2 regions of the Limosilactobacillus sp. C0001E2 genome follow, and region 2 is predicted to be linked to the other one. Evidence: predicted binding sites of a transcription regulator. Region 2 holds the regulator's gene; the other holds the start of a gene.

Region 1 (9,264 bases), on a different contig from region 2:
GTCGGATCATCGCTTTTTTGGTGATTCTGGAACAAGTACAGGACGACAAGTCACAACTCAGTCGATGCGAGACATTTATTTGCCAACGCAGGTCATCAAAACGAATGATGATCAAGGACAAAAACTCCTTTATGGTCAAGCTAAAAATCCTGTGTTAACTGCTCGTCAAAGCATTGAACGTTGGCGAATGCACCGGTTAACGAGGATTGAGTCTGGTCGGCAAAATAATTATCTGAATTATCTGCGTTTAAATAATTCGGTAATGTTGTCGTACCCATCTAGTGTGCCGATGACAATCTTTAACGATAGTTTCAATCAAAATCTCAATTATAATAACCTTAGTCGAATTGATCATATTGTGATTCCGTTGAATAAAAGTAATCGGATTAACCGGATTTATTTGTTGAGTAATAATAATTATCGGGTTTTTCGGGTGAAGGTTGATAACGCTAATACTAAGGCGATTAAAGAATCTTTAAAGGGTGGCTCATCAATTAGCGTTGACCATAAGATTTATGGTGGTCATCCGATGGTTACCTATCCACATGGGGTAAAATTACCGAACTTTGGTTATCAAATTAGTAAGATTAATCCAGATAGCGTTAGCCAAACGTTAATGAATAACTCATCGAAGCAGTCGACGGTCACGTCACAACAAGAAAATAACCATATTGTTTATCAGTCAGGGACTAGTAAACGGTTGGTATATGATCCAGCAAAGGGCGCGCTTGACTATGAAAATTATGTCGGACGGTCCGATACCTTTAACTACCAACAAATCTTTGGTCATATCTATAACCAGTTAGCTAGTACGAGTATTCCATTAGATTCACTCCGCTATGACTCCTACAATGGAAAAAGCGAATCAATCACTTACCGCAGCTTCGTAGAAGGGTTCCCCATTTTTAATGATGATGGTTATGGAACTGTTCAGATCCAGAATAATCATGATGGTGCAGAGCGCTATCATTTTTCTACCTACAGTCTTCAGGTGCCGGTACCAGTAAGCAATAAAAAAACCGTTCTACCATCGTCAGCGGTGGTCTTTAATGGCTTACGATCAGTTAATAAGTTAAAGGAAGTTACGGGAATCCGGATTGGTTACCAGTGGAAGACAGATCAAAATGCTAAAACGGTAACGTTAACACCGACTTATTACATTCGCTATCGGAATAGTTGGGAAAATTATAAGAGTTTAATCAATAATTAGGGGGGACCGGAATGAATTTTAAACGAATCCAGTGGATTTTTATCATTGCCTTTGTCCTTCTTGATATTGGACTCTGTGTTTCGTTATTAATGGGGACGCAATTTCATAATAGTGGTCGGCAACAAAGTCAGTCACAGGTTACGATGAAAGAAATGAAAAATGACATGATTAGTTTTGGGTCGCTCTCCAATCATCGGCAAGATGGTTATTACATTGCGGCTCAAGACAATAATCAGTGGACTAGTAATTCACGGGTGACGGCACTAAAAAATCAGAGTTCTCATTTGAACAACGGGACAATCACTAGTACATTTCAAAAACCGATTAAAATTCATAATCAAGTTAACCAACAGCAACAACTGGATAAGATCGTGCATTCCAAACGAATTCTTCATGGTCAGGAATATACCTATTGTGCGCAGTTATCAAATAAACGGCAGGTTGTCTATACTCAAACCGTTCATGGTCAGCCGATCTTAGATAATGCAGGACAACTGCGGTTACATATCAATGATAGTAATGAAGTCACGGGATATACGCAGAATTATCTAAGTCATTTTACGACTTTGCGACCGCGTTCCCTAACGGTTTCACAGCAACAGGCGGTAACTTGGCTTTATCGGCATAACCAGATTGCTAATAATTCGCGAATCCGTTATGTTCTGTTTGGTTATGATAAGATTAAAAAGAATGGTAATCAGCTCGTATATGTTCCAATTTGGAATGTGAATGTGAAAAGCAAAACCGGTGATAATACCCAAAACTTACGGGTGAATGCCTTTAGTGGAACGCTTTTTAAAATGAATGGTGATAATTAGTAGAGAAAGGGATAGTTGTGGCAACAGCGGATAATTTACACTACAGTATTTTAGCCAGTGGTAGTAAGGGTAATTCTACATATGTTGAAACTGCCCACCACCGAATCTTAATTGATGCAGGATTAAGTGGTAAACAAATTGAAGCACGGATGGCAGCGATTAACCGCTCGTTGAAGGATGTTGAGGCCATTTTCGTTACGCACGAGCATAGTGACCATAGTCATGGTGTGGGAGTGTTAGCGCGTCGATATGGACTGGATATTTATGCTAATCGCGGTACTTGGCAAGCAATGGATAATAAAATTGGTAAAATTCCTTTGGACCAAAAGCATCTGATTGCACCAGGGACGATTAAGGACTTTGGTGATCTCCAGGTTGAAAGTTTTGCAGTTTCCCATGATGCAGCAGAACCACAGTTTTATCAGGTCCATCACGATAATAAAGCATTTTGCATTTTAACTGATACGGGGCATATTTCCGAACGAGTAGCTGGGACAATCCGTGATGCGGATGCTTATTTAATGGAATGCAACCATGATACGGAGATGCTAATAAACGGGACTAAGTACTCATGGCCGCTCAAACAACGAATTTTGGGTGATGAAGGTCACCTCTCGAATGAGGATGGTGCAGAAGCACTCACGAGCGTGATTGGCCGTCATACGAAAGAAGTTATTATTGGCCATCGCAGTTACGAAAATAACACTCGATCATTAGCACACTTAACAGTTGCCACGTTGTTAGAGCAACGCGATTTTGGGGTTGATCATGATTTTCAGCTCGACGATGCCGAACAAGATCACGCAAGTAAACTAATGACGTTATAATGAAAAATATTATAAAAATTTCAAAAATAATTCATATTTGGTTTCTATAATGAAAACTGAATAGGAGGACGTATCATGCAACAAAAAAAATAATAAATTTTGGATAAAAGTTGCTGTGGTTGGTTTAATTGCTGGTTTGATAGGTGGGGGATTATCATTAGGAATCGGTAATGTGGTTAGTGGTATTCGTGAGCGAATTGCCATGCGGACTCCCGCTGGGTCGAATAAAGCTGGTGGGACATCGGTTGCAAAAAATAAGGCGAACTTAAATAATGAATCGACGAAGGCATATAAGTCAGTTAAAGATTCAGTAGTGTCGGTAATTAATTTACAAAATCGGCAAAGCTCAAGTAGTATTTATAGTTTGTTTGGACAAAGTAGTGGTCAGAGCAGCTCTGGGAAACTGCAAACGGTTAGTGAAGGTTCTGGGGTCATCTACAAAAAGAGTGGTGGCTCAGCCTATATTGTGACTAACAACCATGTGGTATCCGGCTCAAATGCGCTCAAAGTGATCATGAGTAATGGTAAAGAAGTTTCTGCTAAGATTGTTGGGACAGATTCCACCACTGACTTAGCAGTTTTACGGATTAGTGCAGCGAATGTGAAAACTGTTGCTTCCTTTGGCAATTCTAATGACATTGCAGCAGGACAAGACGTGCTAGCAATTGGTTCCCCAATGGGCAGTGAATATGCAAATACGGTTACCAAAGGGATTATTTATGCAAAGAATCGGACAATTCGAGCGAAGTCTGGTGCTGCAGCAACTAGTGTTATTCAAACTGATGCAGCTATTAATTCAGGTAATTCTGGTGGTCCCCTTATCAATATGGCTGGCCAAGTGATCGGGATTAATTCCATGAAGTTAGCTTCTGATACTAACGGAAGCAACGTTGAAGGGATGGGCTTCTCCATTCCAAGTAACGAAGTTGTACGGATTATCAATCAACTAGTTAAAAACGGTAAAATCACTCGTCCTTCACTAGGCGTAGGATTGATTGACCTAAGTAGCGTTTCGCAAGATCAACAATCTTCAGTCTTAAAATTACCTTCTAGCGTTACTAAAGGGGCGGTCGTGATGACCATCACGGATAGTGGTGCCGCTAAAAACGCTGGTATTAAAAAATATGATGTCATTACGAAGATTGGGAATAAGTCAGTAACGGATGTTAGTTCATTACGAACCGCATTGTATAAGTATAAGGTCGGTCAATCAGCCAAAATCACATATTATCGAAATGGGAAGGCCCACACAGTTACTGTTAAGTTAACTGAAAACGATAGTTCAGCTAATAGTAGTAGTTCAGAATCGGATTCTTCCCAACAGGAAAGCGATCAAGATCAGCAAAGTCAAGATAATGATGATGCTGGATTCTAGAAAAACTGGTGCTTAGTAAGCACCAGTTTTTTTATCCTGTCAAGGACAGAACCTTGACGGTTAAGCAAAGAGAGATAGTTCGTTAATGATAGAATATTTGACATAAAAGTTTACTGGAATCATAGAATATGAATGAAAAACGAATGATTCGTCTAAAGATTGGTGATTAATAACAAACCGTGGAAAAGTTATCCACATAATTATCCACAGGCTGTTGATAGTTGTTATTTCAACGATTTTTCTTGTGTAAAAAGTTATCCACAGATTTTATCCACACTTGTTGATAAGTGGATTAAATTTAATCAAAATCGTCATAAACGTTGCTATATCAGGCACTAAGATTAAGGTGAGCGAACGATTGTTTTTGTTGCTAATGTGGATAACTTAAGTTATTAATTCGGGGTAGACCAAAGATAGAAGAACGAACTTCCCGAGTTATCCACGATCTTCTGTGGATAACTTGTGGAAAAATTGTTGAAAAGTTCTAGTTATTAACATGATGGTAAAATAGCAAGAAAAAAGTAAGGAATGAAGAATTTGAATATTAAAATTATTGGTGTGGGAAAAGTCAAAGAAAAGTATTTTAAAGATGGAATTGCTGAATATCAAAAACGCCTTGGGCGGTTTTGTAAATTTAAGATTGTTGAGGTTGCCGATGAACCGGCTCCTGAATCACTTAGCCAAAATGAAATGGTTGAGGTCATGGCGAAGGAGGGGGAGCGGATCCTCAGTAAGATTAAAGATCGGGAATACGTATTCGCGTTGGCGATTAAGGGAAAGGAACGTTCTTCAGAAGAATTTGCTAAGGAGATTAATCAGTTAACCACCTATGGGCATAGTGACCTTACTTTTGTGATTGGTGGGTCACTAGGTTTAAGTCCAGCCGTTTTGAAACGGGCAAATACGGAGATCTCATTTGGTCGGTTTACACTTCCCCATAAATTGATGCGGCTGGTGCTCACGGAACAAATCTATCGGGCATTTACGATTATTAACGGCTTACCATATCATAAATAATGTGATTGATTTTACAATCCTTCATGAATCGATAATCCATGGTTTTAATGAAACAGATTAATAAAAATGTTTAGTTTCTTGTAAATTGTGTTGATTTTCACAAACTTGGTATTACAATCAATACTGTAATTAACTTATTGGAGGCAATATCATGGAACGACAATTTGATTTCTTAATGCCAAGCGTAAACTTCTTTGGCCCTGGAGTAATCGCCAAGATTGGTGATCGGGCTAAGATGCTTGGTATGCATAAGGTCCTCGTAGTTACTGGTGGTCACATCGGTAAAATTGAAAATGGACCAGTTGATCAAACTGTTAACTCATTGAAGAAGGCGGGCGTTGAATACGGCATCTTCGATGGTGCAGAAGAAAATCCAAAGATTCGTGATATCAAGAAGGGGAAGCAAATCTATCTGGATGAAGGTTGTGACAGCATTATCACCGTTGGTGGTGGTTCTGCTCATGACTGTGGTAAGGGAATTGGAATTATTCTCACCAATGGTGACGATATTACTAAACTAGCCGGAATTGAAACGCTAGATAAGCCATTGCCACCATTGATGGCGGTAAACACGACTGCTGGTACCGGTTCTGAATTGACCCGGCACGCAGTAATTACCAATGAAGATACTCACCTAAAGTTTGTAGTTGTTTCATGGCGGAACATTCCATTGGTTTCATTTAATGACCCAATGCTCATGCTGGACATTCCACAAGCCACAACTGCCGCAACTGGTTTGGATGCCTACGTTCAAGCGGTTGAACCATTCGTTTCAGTTGACCACAATGATATTACTGATAGCCAATGTGAAAAGGCCATTCAAATTATTCAACAATACTTACCTGAAGCGGTTGCGAATGGTCACAATGTTGAAGCTCGGACCAAGATGGTCGAAGGGGAAATGCTTGCCGGAATGGCCTTCAATAACGCTAACTTGGGATATGTTCATGCAATGGCGCACCAATTGGGTGGCCAATATGATGCCCCTCATGGTGTCTGCTGTGCTTTGATGCTGCCAGTAGTTGAAGAATGGAACATCATTGCTTGTCCAGACCGGTTTGCTAAATTAGCCCAAATTATGGGTTATGACACAACTGGTATGACGACTATGGAAGCTGCCCACAAGTCAATTGATGGGATGCGTGAATTAGCTAAGTCAATTGGTATTCCTGATTCAATTAAGGCTATTGGCGCTAAGCCAGAAGACTTTGAATTAATGGCCAAGAATGCATTAAAGGATGGTAATGCATTCTCCAACCCACGGAAGGGAACTGTTGAAGAAGTTGTTAAGCTATTCCAAAAGGCTTACGACGGCATTTACTAAAATTAAAATACTTGATAACACACAAAAAGGTGATCGATTTTTCGATCACCTTTTTGTGTTTCACATGAAACATTATAGATTCAGTTTAAGATCAGTTGGCTGAACAAAAGTAGTGCGTTTAACAAAGATGAAATTCATGAGCCAAGCACAGATTACCGGAACGATTACAAACACCAGGATTACCCGTAGCAGGAGGAATGAACCGGTAGAATGCTGGTAGGCGGTCAGTGGACCGATTAATCCTGAAAAACCAAATCCAGCGGAGAATGGCGTACCGTTCATTTGGAAAATTGCTGCGAATAAACCAGAAATACCTGAAGCAATAATTACCGGGATGAATAGTTTTGGTTTTTCGAGCATGTTGGCCATTTGAATCTTGGGTGAACCTAAGAAGTGCGCCAGGGTTCCACCAATCGGGTTCACAGTTGCTCCCATCCATGCCAAAGTAAAGGAACAGGCAACGATTCCAGCATTTGCGGCCCCAGAGCCAATACCGGAAAGCGAGATTGCCATTGCGATGGCAACGGAGGAAATCGGGGAGACAATCAGAACCCCAAATAACATTCCGAGGACAATCCCCATTAATAGTGGTGACATATTAGTGGCGGCTTGGACCACCTGCCCAATTGCGTTTTGAATTGCAACCATTATGGGCATGGTCAGCAGACTAATTCCACCAGCAATCAGTAACACTAATAGTGACTCTAAAATCATTTTGAACTGACCAAGAAATTGATCTAAAAGGATTACCACAATGGAGGCAATAAAGGTTGTTAACATAATATTCAAAATAATTCCAGAACCGCTAATGATAAAAGCGGTCTTGTGGGGAACCGCGTTACCGGCAGCCACGAAGGTTGCCAGTGCCATCGAACCGACTTGTAAAGTGGTGAATTTTAAGATCATTCCTACCGCAAAGGCGGCAATGAAGGGAAAGGCGGCTTGCGCGAGATTAATCATATGGGTAATCCCGGTGGTAACCGAGTTCACTGGACAAAATTGTAGTAATTGAGAGAGCAATGCACTCGGAATTAGCGCAATGACGATGGCGATGGCATTTCCGTTAAGCGTGGCCATCGTTAATTCTTTGAGCTTGGCTTTCATAATTGTAATTTCTCCTTATCTTAATTGAATTCGTGAGGTGATGATTGACCATCAAGGATGGTTAAGACATCCGTTAAGGCAATTTCAACCATATTTTGTACTGCAATGTTGGTGAAAAAGGCAATGTGTGGGGTCAGAATAACATTGTCCATCGCGTGGAGTTCTTTGACTAATGGGACAGCATCTAAACCGTCCTCACGATGATCTTGATTAAAAATGTGTTCTTCGCCTTCGACCGTATCGAGAGCGGCTGCAGCAATCTCGTGATCTTTAAGCGCGGTGACGAGGTCCTTGGTGACGACAACAGGTCCACGGCTAGCGTTGACTAGTCCGGCAGTGGGTTTCATTAACTTGAAATCATCAAGCGTTAGCAGACCCTTGGAAGTATCGTTTAAGTCGACGTGCAATGAGACAACGTCAGATTGCTGCAGAAGTTCCTCTTTTGAAACGTATTCGACAATCCCATCCATTTCTTTTCGTGGCTTGACATCATAGCCGAGCACTCGTGCATCTAATGCCTTCAGTAATTTAGCTAGGGTGCCACCAATTCGACCAACTCCAATGATCCCAATGGTTGCGGAATGAATCTCAGTGGCTTGCAGGCCAGCCCACCGGTAATCATTTTGAGCAACCCGGTGGTCAAATGCGTATGATTTACGCAAAAGACGGAAGCTTTGCATTAAAGCATGCTCTGCAACACTACGTGGTGAATATGCTGGGACGTTAGTTACCTTTAGACCGTTTTCATGTGCTAATGGAACGTTGATGGTATCAACACCGGCCGTTCGGGTACTAATTTGTTTAAGGCCGTTAGCTTTTAAAGCAGCATAGGCATTGTCAGGAACTTTGGCGTGTTGTTGGATGACTAACCCATCCATTCCCTTAGTCATCGCGATTGCTTCATCGTCGATAAATGGCTTAGGGGTAGTTACAACATCGATCTGGTGTTGTTCCGCAAACTCGTTGATCGCTTTTTGTTCATCAGGGCGGACACTAGTCATTAAAATTTTTGTCATAATTGAATTCCTCCTAGTTATTTAACATAGTTTTGATCCGGTCGACAGCTAATTTCAGGTTGTCCATGCTGGTAGCGTAGCTCATTCTTAAGTAACCTTCACCGCCATCACCGAAATATGATCCAGGAATAACGGCAACTTTACCTTCTTGAGCTAATTTAGTAGCAAAGGCTTCATCGTCAGTACCATATTTGGTCGGTAATTTAGCGAAAACGTAGAAGGCACCATTTGGAGTTGCAACACCGAAGCCAAGATCCTGCAATGCGGCTACTAAGAAGTCGCGCCGTTTTTCGTAGGCTGCTTTCATATCAAGGGTTGCTTGATGCCCTGCTTCGCTATCGAAGATTGGAACGGCAGCGGCCATTGCTGGATCAGAAGGGGAGGTAATCATGATTGAGTGAACCATCCCTAATCGTTTCATCAATTCTGCTGGGGCTGCCATGAAACCAATCCGGTAACCAGTCATGGCTCCAGACTTAGAGGCACCATTGAGGACGATGGTTTGTCCAGGAAGAAATTTTGCAATGGAGGTGTGTTGACCACCATAAATTAGTTCAGAGTAGATTTCATCAG
Region 2 (9,264 bases):
TGGGATGCCGTTAAACGGAACTGTGGTCGAAATCCTCGTTAAGGAAGGCGATCATGTTCAAAAAGGTGATTCATTGATTGTGACTGAGGCAATGAAGATGGAAACCACGATCAAGGCATCGTTTAGTGGTCGAGTGGCCAAAATTTATGCTAGTGAAGGGGCAGTCATGGATAGTCAAGACTTGCTAATTCAACTTACCCCAGACGAAAAATAGTTTTTAAACAATAAACTCCATTGCTCTTTCGAAGGGAGGCATGGGGTTTTATTTTTTATAACAATAAGGAGGGAAAAATGAAACTCGCAGAAGAAGTAATTAAGCAGTTTTTGGGAGATGATTTCCCGGGAAATGTTTACGTTAAAGACCAAGTTGACTCGACGCAAAACGTTGCCAAACGTCTTGAGGACCATCGTCCAGCAGCAATTTTGGCAGAAACACAGACGACTGGTTATGGAAAGGGCAAGCGGTCATTTTATTCACCACAAAACTCTGGATTGTATTTAAGTGTTTTATTACCACAAATTCCCACTGATGAATTACTGCATGCTGGTCTATTTACAACGGGCTTAGCGGTAGCGATTACTCAGGTATTAGAAAAGTTTTACCCGACGAAAAGGTTTATGGTGAAATGGGTTAATGATATTTTACTGAACAAGAAAAAAGTGGCAGGAATCTTGGTGGAATCAATTCTGGAAGGCCATTCAGCCAAATGGATTGTGGGGTTGGGAATTAACTTAACGACGACTAATTTTCCGACACAGCTCCAAGCAAAAGCTGGCAGTATTGCGCAGCAGGAAGTAGATCGAAACAGATTGGCGGCTGACATAATCAAGGCAGTTTGGCAAGCTAAGTTGACCTACCAAACCAAACAATTTATTGATGAGTATCAGCAACGTTTGATTTTAATGAACCGAGAGGTTACATTACAATTAACGGATGGTACAGTTACAGGAATTGTTAAGGGAATTGCTAAAGATGGCGAATTGATTGTTCAGCAACCATCTGGAACGAAAGTTATTAGTGCGGGTGAAGTAGTGAAGGTTAATTATTAATTTAATTTGGTATGGAAAAAACGGCTCAGAGGCGCTTTCAGCACTCTGGGCCGTTTCTTTAGATGGATAATTATTGATTAAATTCTTCGAGTTGTTCAGCTGCACTTGTCCAATTTTCCTCAGCTTGATCCAATTCAGCCTGACATTGATCAAGCTCTTTTTGCAAATCACTTAGCTTTGCAATATCGGTGGCAATTTCAGGATCACTCATTTGTTGCTCGATTTGATCGTGCTGCGCTTGCAGTTGATCCAACGTGGTTTCCCATTTTGAAACCTCCCGTTCCAATTTACGACGGGCACGTTGTTCTTGCTTGCTAGCTTGGTAGTTTTGTTGACTCGTAGATTTTGAGGAATGCTTTTTATTTGCAGCTTTTTTGGGGACGTTCACTGGGTCTACCAATTTTGCTGTTTGTTCAAGAAAACTATCGTAATTTCCTGAGTAATGTTGAATTCCCGTTGCGGACATATCTAAAATGTCAGTTGCTACTTGGTTTAAAAAGTAACGATCATGAGATACGAAGAGAACGGTTCCCGAAAATTCGTTAATGGCAGTTTCAAGAACTTCCCGACTGTCGATATCTAAGTGGTTGGTTGGTTCATCGAGAATTAAGAAGTTAATTGGCTGAAATGAGAGTTTGGTTAACTCTAACCGAGCCTTCTGCCCACCACTTAACTCATGAACGGTTTTAAAAACATCATCGCCAACAAACAAGAAGCTTCCTAACAGGGAACGGATTTCCGTTTCTGGAACTTCTGGGTGATCATCCCAGACTTCATCTAATACTGTTTTATTAGGATGTAGTTGTTGTTGCTCTTGGTCGTAGTAACCAATATCAAGGTTAGCGCCTAGTTTAATAGTGCCGCTAATTGCTGGGAGTTTGTGCAAAATAGTTTTCAGAAGGGTGGATTTACCAATTCCGTTGGGTCCAATAATACCGATCCGTTGTTTCCGTCGTTCTTGAAAGCTTAATGGACCAGCGAGAACATGCTCTTGATAGCCAACTTTAAGTTCTTGAACGTCTAAGACTTCGTTCCCACTGTCCTTAGCAGAGTGAAACGCAAAGTGGATTGAACGGTCATCAACTGTTGGTCGTTCTAGTCGTTCCATTTTATCTAATTGTTTTTGTCGCGCTTGAGCACGTTTAGTGGTGGAAGCGCGCACGAGATTTTTATTAACAAAGTCTTCCAGTTTTGCAATTTCTTTTTGTTGCTGATCATAGTGTTTTTGTTCAGCTTGGATGCGGGCCGTCTTTTCTTTGGTAAATTGTGAATAGTTACCAGAATAACGAGTTAGAGTTTGATTTTCTAAATCGTAGACTTGGTTAACCACGCGATCGAGAAAGTAACGGTCGTGCGAAACTACCAGCACAGAACCAGCATAGCCGCGGAGGTAGTCTTCTAACCAGCTCAAAACATTCATATCTAAATGGTTCGTTGGTTCATCTAAGATTAACAGGTCAGGTGCTTGTAAAAGAATCTTGGCAAGGGCCAGCTTAGTTTTTTGCCCTCCGGAGAGTGAGTTGATGGGTAGATCATACATCGAGGAATCAAAACCAAACCCGGTTAGCACACCCCGCATTTTAGATGCATATTCAAAGCCACCACGCTCCTTAAAGGTGGTTTGGAGGTCGTCATATTGCTGGATAACGTGCTGGTATTGATCAGTAGTACTATCCAATGTCGCTAATTGTTCCTCCAGTTGGTGAATTTCAGCCTCCATTTTATGTAATGGCGTGAAAACCGAATCTAATTCAGCCCAAATTGTGTTTTGTGAATCTAATCCCTGGTCTTGAGCTAAGTATCCAATGGTAAGGTGATGGGCTTTTGAAATTGTTCCTTCATCTGGCTCTGTAATGCCGGCAATCATTTTCAGCAGGGTTGTTTTACCGGCACCGTTTCTACCCACGAGGGCAGTTCGACTATGCTCGTTAATTTGCATATTGACATTGTGAAATAAAACGTCAGCACCGAAGCGACGTTCGACATGGTTTGCTTGGAGTAATATCATTCAGTAACCGCGTTTAATTTCAGTATTAATAGTATTCTAAAACGATTTTAGCATAAAAAAGCAGTAACTACTAAATGGATCTTTTCTTGCAAAAAGGTTCACAAAGTTAGAATAAGTTGCTAGAATATCAAGTAGGTTAATTCACAAACGTTTTAAATTGAATGGAGGAATTTGGTTATGCCAACGCGTAAAATCCCGCGGGCAACAGCCAAGCGTTTACCAGTATACTATCGGTATCTAAATGCTTTGCTAAATGCTAATAAACGTCGAGTATCATCAACGGAACTTTCAGAGGCGGTTCAAGTTGACTCGGCAACTATCCGGCGTGATTTCTCATACTTTGGTGAGTTGGGAAAACGTGGATATGGGTATGATGTTGAGAGTCTTATTAAGTTTTTTAAGGGAATTTTGAACCAGGATAAGCTCACAAGTGTAGCGTTAGTTGGGGTCGGTAGTTTAGGAAGTGCTTTAATGAACTACAACTTCCACCAAAGCACTAATCTGCGGATAAGTGCTGCTTTTGACCCTAAGCCAGCCTTAGCCAACACCATCAAGAGCGGTATTCCAGTTTACCCAGCTAACGAACTAAAAAAACAGATTAAGGAACAACAGATTGATGTGGTGATTTTGACGGTTCCGGCATCCCAAGCACAATCAGTCACGGACGATTTAGTTGAAGTGGGTGTTCACGGAATTTTAAACTTTTCGCCAGTTCGTTTGTCAGTGCCGGATAATGTGCAAGTTCAAAATATTGACTTGACAAACGAACTCCAAACATTAATTTACTTTATTGAAAGTAATCATCTTAATGGACAAGACGAATAAAACAAGAATTGCCGGGCGTTGCCCGGCTTTTTTGCTAATTTAAGTTGAATTAGTCAAAAAAGGTCAAACTTTTTAGTTGTAATTAGGCAAGATGATGTTATACTAAGAAATGTGGTTATCACTTAAGACGTTTAAGTGCTAACACTCACTACTAAATAGTGCTAAATGATTACAGAAATTAATGATATTTGGAGGGGTTAACGTGTTAAAGCCATTAGGAGATCGCGTGGTTATGAAGGCCGCAGAGGAAAAAGAAGAAACTGTTGGAGGGATTGTTTTAGCTTCCAACGCTAAGGATAAGCCAACTACTGGTGAAGTTATCGCTGTTGGCGATGGTCGAGTTCTTGATAATGGGACCAAGGTGCCAGTTAGTGTTAAGGTTGGCGAAACAGTCCTCTTTGATAAGTACGCTGGTAATGAAGTTGAATACCAAGGCGATAAGTACTTAGTTGTTCATGACAAGGACTTAGTTGCGGTTGTTGATTAATTCATTAACAAATTAACTTTTCTTACAATGAGGTGAAAATTTATGGCAAAAGATTTGAAATTTGGTGAAGATGCACGTAAGTCAATGATGGCTGGTGTTGACAAGCTTGCGGATACAGTTAAGACGACAATTGGCCCTAAGGGACGGAACGTGGTTTTGGAACAAAGTTATGGTTCACCAACAATCACTAATGATGGGGTTACGATTGCCAAGAGTATTGACTTAGACAACCACTTTGAAAATATGGGAGCTAAGTTAGTGGCTGAAGTTGCTTCCAAGACGAATGATATTGCTGGTGATGGGACCACGACTGCTACTGTCCTTACCCAAGCCATTGTTAACGAAGGAATGAAGAACGTTACAGCTGGTGCTAATCCAGTTGGTGTTCGGCGCGGGATTGAAAAGGCGACTAAAGCTGCTGTAGCAGCATTACACAAGATGAGCCATGATGTTAAGACCAAGGATGACATTGCACAAATCGCTTCAATTTCAGCTGCTAACCCTGAAGTTGGTAAGTTGATTGCTGACGCCATGGAAAAGGTTGGTCATGATGGTGTCATTACAATTGAAGATTCCCGTGGTGTTGAAACTAGTGTGGACGTGGTTGAAGGGATGAGCTTTGATCGTGGTTACATGTCTCAATACATGGTTACCGATAATGACAAGATGGAAGCAGACCTTGATAACCCATACATCTTGATTACAGATAAGAAGATTAGCAACATTCAAGACATTCTTCCATTATTACAATCAGTTGTCCAAGAAGGTCGTTCCCTCTTGATCATTGCTGATGATATTACCGGTGAAGCATTACCAACCCTTGTTTTGAACAAGATTCGGGGAACCTTTAACGTATGTGCTGTTAAGGCGCCTGGTTTTGGTGACCGGCGGAAGTCTCAATTACAAGATATTGCGATTTTGACTGGTGGAACAGTTATTTCCGATGATCTTGGGATGCAATTAAAGGACGTTACTGTTGATCAATTAGGTCAAGCTAACAAGGTTACGGTTACAAAGGATGCTACCACCATTGTTGACGGTAGTGGTGACAAGAATGCCATTGCTGAACGGGTGGACCAAATTAAGCAAGCAATTGCTAAATCAACTTCTGACTTTGATAAGGAAAAGCTTCAAGAACGTTTGGCTAAGCTTTCCGGTGGTGTTGCTGTTGTTAAGGTAGGTGCCGCTACTGAAACCGAACTTAAGGAAAAGAAGTACCGTATTGAAGATGCTTTGAACGCGACGCGGGCTGCTGTCCAAGAAGGATTTGTTCCAGGTGGTGGAACAGCCTTGGTAAACGTTATTCCTGATATTGAAGCAATTGAAAAAGATGTTTCTGGCGATGAAGCAACGGGTGTTAACATTGTAAAGAACGCGCTAGAAGCTCCAGTTCGTCAAATTGCTGAAAATGCTGGTGTTGAAGGTTCTGTAATTGTCAACAAATTGAAGAACGAAAAGCCAGGTGTTGGTTACAACGCTGCTAATGGCACATTCGAAGATATGATTGATGCCGGAATTGTTGACCCAACCAAGGTTACCCGTTCTGCTTTGCAAAACGCAACTTCAGTTTCCGCATTATTATTGACGACAGAAGCAGTTGTTGCCGATAAGCCAGAACCAAAGGATGCAGCTCCAGCTGCCCCACAACCAGGTGCTGGCATGGGCGGCATGATGTAATTTAATATGGTGAGTTCAATCTCGTGTGGTGTTGAGTGCTGGAAGCGGTGCTTAACACCACTTTTTTATTATTAATTTTACAAAAATGGTAGCAATTCACGAAGCGAGTGGAGTAGAATAGCCATTGATTTATTACATTTGAGGAGAATAATTTATGTGGCGTTATTTGAAACGGGTGTTAATTGGAAAACCCTTGAAAACCCTTGATGAAGGGAAAACACACCTATCAAAGTTTAAAGCATTAGCAATGCTTTCTTCTGATGCAATTTCGTCAGTTGCTTATGGACCAGAGCAGATTGTAACGGTTCTGGTAACTTTGTCCGCGATGGCAATGTGGTACTCGATTCCGATTGCGGTGATTGTGTTGGTCCTATTATTAGCAATTACGCTATCTTACCAACAGATTATTCATGCATACCCAAGTGGTGGTGGTGCCTACATTGTAGCTACTAAAAACTGGGGTAAGAATGGTGGATTAGTAGCCGGTGGATCATTGCTAGTTGACTATATGTTGACCGTTGCGGTTTCGACAACCTCTGGGACCGAGGCGATCACGTCTGCCATTCCAGCATTATATAAATACTCTGTTCCCATTTCGGTCATCATTGTCCTTTTGATCATGTTTATGAATTTACGGGGAATGAGTGAGAGTGCCAACTTCCTGACTGTTCCGGTGTATTTCTTTGTCATTATGATCTTTGTAATGGTGATCGTTGGTGCGGTTAATATTGCGACTGGGCACATTACCTATCACGCGCCCGCAGATTACGGAACCCCAGTCGTTGGAATGAGTTTTGTATTGTTCGTCCGAGCCTTTTCAGCTGGTTCTTCTTCACTAACCGGGGTGGAAGCGGTAAGTAACGCAGTGCCAAACTTTAATGAACCTAAAGAAAAAAACGCTTCAACAACTTTGGCAATCATGAGTGCCATCTTAGCGTTCTTCTTCATTGCGATTATCTTCTTTGGCTTTTACTTAGGGATTGTGCCGAATGCTAAGGTAACGGTTCTTTCACAAATTGGGACGAGAATTTTTGGTGGTCACGGATTAGGTTTCTACTTACTTCAATTATCGACAGCGATGATTTTAGCGGTAGCAGCCAACACCGGTTTTTCAGCCTTTCCAATTCTGGCTTATAATATGGCCAAAGATAAGTTTCTTCCCCATGCATTTATGGATCGGGGAGATCGACTAGGTTATTCTAACGGGATAATTGCACTGGCGGTTGGCGCCATCGTGTTGATTTTGATTTTCCACGGGCAAACCAGCATGCTGATTCCGCTCTATGCGGTTGGGGTATTTGTGCCATTTACCTTGTCACAATCTGCGATGATTATTCACTGGTTCCGGGAACGTGAAGGTTGGTGGATTGGAAAGTCCTGCATTAACTTTGTTGGGGCATTAATTTCACTTTCCCTAGTTGCAGCCCTATTCTGGCAACACTTCGAAAATGTTTGGCCATATCTGATTATCATGCCTTGCTTGTTATGGATGTTCCATAAGATCCACAGCCACTACATTAAAGTTGGTAAACAGCTTCGGGTAGCTGAAAAGACCGCAGTTCAGCTTCATGATTATGATGGATCGACGGTTATCGTTTTAGTTGGTAACGTCACCCGGGTAACCAGAGGGGCAATTAACTATGCGCGGTCAATTGGTGACTACGTGATTGCCATGCACGTTTCATTTGATGAGAACCCTGGTAAGGAGCATAAAACTGCCAATGAGTTTAAGGCAGAATATCCAGATGTCCGTTTTGTTGACATTCATTCCTCCTACCGGTCCATCGCCACACCGACGTTACGATTTGTCGATGTAATTGCTAAGCGAGCGGAAGCGCGGAACTATTCCACGACAGTTCTGGTTCCACAATTTATTCCAAAGCATCCTTGGCAATTAATCCTCCACAACCAAACTAGTTTGCGTTTGCGGACCGTACTAAACTCACGGCAGAATATCGTTGTGGCAACTTATAGTTATCACTTACATGAATAGTAAGATTGGAGAAATTGTGGATAGACGAACTTTACTGAGTGGGTTAGTGTTTGTGATTGGATTAGTATTCTTAGCATCCTTTACCATTCAGCATAATCACTTTTACTCTGGAATTTGCGGCATTCTTGGTTGTTTGGCGATCGTTGGCGGGTTTATCGGTCTCCACTGGGATAAAATTCAAAGTGGTGATCGGCACATGAAACGCACTGTGCGGTTACTATTGGCTTTATGTTTAGTTCTGATTATTTTAAATGTAATTGCCAAGTTACTTGGTTGAGATAAAGTTAAACGGCGTATGCAGACTGTTTTGCATACGCCGTTTTTTAATTTTCATATGGAATTTCATGAAACCTGGTGCCATTTTTGTGGATTGTGAGTTGGTCACTGAACCGGTTGGTTAATTGTTCTTGCACTGCTGAAGCCTGTGCTTCATCCACGAAAATGGTGGTTTGAACGTCGACACCGTATTCTTCATTGGCAACTTCTAATTGCTGTTCCTTGAGAAAGTAAATTAATTGATCATGTAATTTGTAGGGCACGTCAATTTGGAGCAAGGTTTGTTGAATGCGTTGAACGAGGCCCACTTGCTTAATTGCTTCGGAAGTTGCGTTGCTGTACGCGCGGATAAGGCCGCCAGCACCCAGCTTGATTCCGCCAAAGTAACGGGTCACCACAGCACATACATCGTGGACACCCACTAATTGTAATGCTTCCAAAATCGGGATCCCTGCAGTCCCACTTGGTTCGCCATTGTCACTTTCTCGTTGGATATGATCATCGGTGCCAATTTGATAAGCAAAGCAATTATGGGTTGCCTTGCGATGAATAGTTTTAGTCTTGTCGATAAAGGCCTTTGCCGCAGCTTCATCTTTCACACGAGCAAGCGAGCAAATGAACCGTGATTTTTTGATAGTAATTTCGTGTGTCGTATTTTCACAAATTGTTAAATAATTTTGAGTAGTCATCTTAAAATTTCCTCACAAAAATTCAATTAATTTCCGTCTTTAAATAATGGGAGGGAAATTATGGATATTAGTTTATTATATGGTCGTCGGGAACTCGTTCCGAAAGTTGATATTCCACCGAAGTTACCAAATACGGTGCAGGTTTTGCCAACATTGGTAGTTACCACTTCGGTTCATTGCCTGCGCTGTAATGCTGTTACCACACGTGATGATGGCGGATTACCGAATGAACAATATTATTGCCCACAGTGTATTAACT

The links. The regulator Rex, encoded in region 2, represses fermentation and respiration genes when NADH is low (regulators of the CRP and FNR family bind a similar motif). The targets are predictions, from matches to a motif close to TTGTGAANTANTTCACAA.
Region 1: a site for Rex is predicted at 5,333-5,350, ahead of AC1EKL_RS05635 (iron-containing alcohol dehydrogenase). Genes of this name have one in related genera too.

What each region holds. Positions count from the first base shown of each region.
Region 1 covers NZ_JBWPXC010000004.1:93,106-102,369, reverse strand. The annotation lists gene yycH (two-component system activity regulator YycH) at 1-1,210, shown strand, start outside; gene AC1EKL_RS05655 (two-component system regulatory protein YycI) at 1,222-2,028, shown strand; gene AC1EKL_RS05650 (MBL fold metallo-hydrolase) at 2,040-2,855, shown strand; gene AC1EKL_RS05645 (S1C family serine protease) at 2,971-4,230, shown strand; gene rlmH (23S rRNA (pseudouridine(1915)-N(3))-methyltransferase RlmH) at 4,768-5,247, shown strand; gene AC1EKL_RS05635 (iron-containing alcohol dehydrogenase) at 5,399-6,571, shown strand; gene AC1EKL_RS05630 (PTS sugar transporter subunit IIC) at 6,644-7,675, opposite strand; gene AC1EKL_RS05625 (D-2-hydroxyacid dehydrogenase) at 7,696-8,691, opposite strand; gene AC1EKL_RS05620 (aminotransferase class I/II-fold pyridoxal phosphate-dependent enzyme) at 8,705-9,264, opposite strand, start outside.
Region 2 covers NZ_JBWPXC010000003.1:82,023-91,286, forward strand. The annotation lists gene AC1EKL_RS04115 (pyruvate carboxylase) at 1-214, shown strand, start outside; gene AC1EKL_RS04120 (biotin--[acetyl-CoA-carboxylase] ligase) at 292-1,050, shown strand; gene AC1EKL_RS04125 (ABC-F family ATP-binding cassette domain-containing protein) at 1,121-3,058, opposite strand; gene AC1EKL_RS04130 (redox-sensing transcriptional repressor Rex) at 3,236-3,883, shown strand; gene groES (co-chaperone GroES) at 4,086-4,370, shown strand; gene groL (chaperonin GroEL) at 4,413-6,047, shown strand; gene AC1EKL_RS04145 (APC family permease) at 6,202-8,040, shown strand; gene AC1EKL_RS04150 (hypothetical protein) at 8,057-8,317, shown strand; gene AC1EKL_RS04155 (YigZ family protein) at 8,364-9,005, opposite strand; gene AC1EKL_RS04160 (ATP-dependent helicase ComFA) at 9,066-9,264, shown strand, end outside.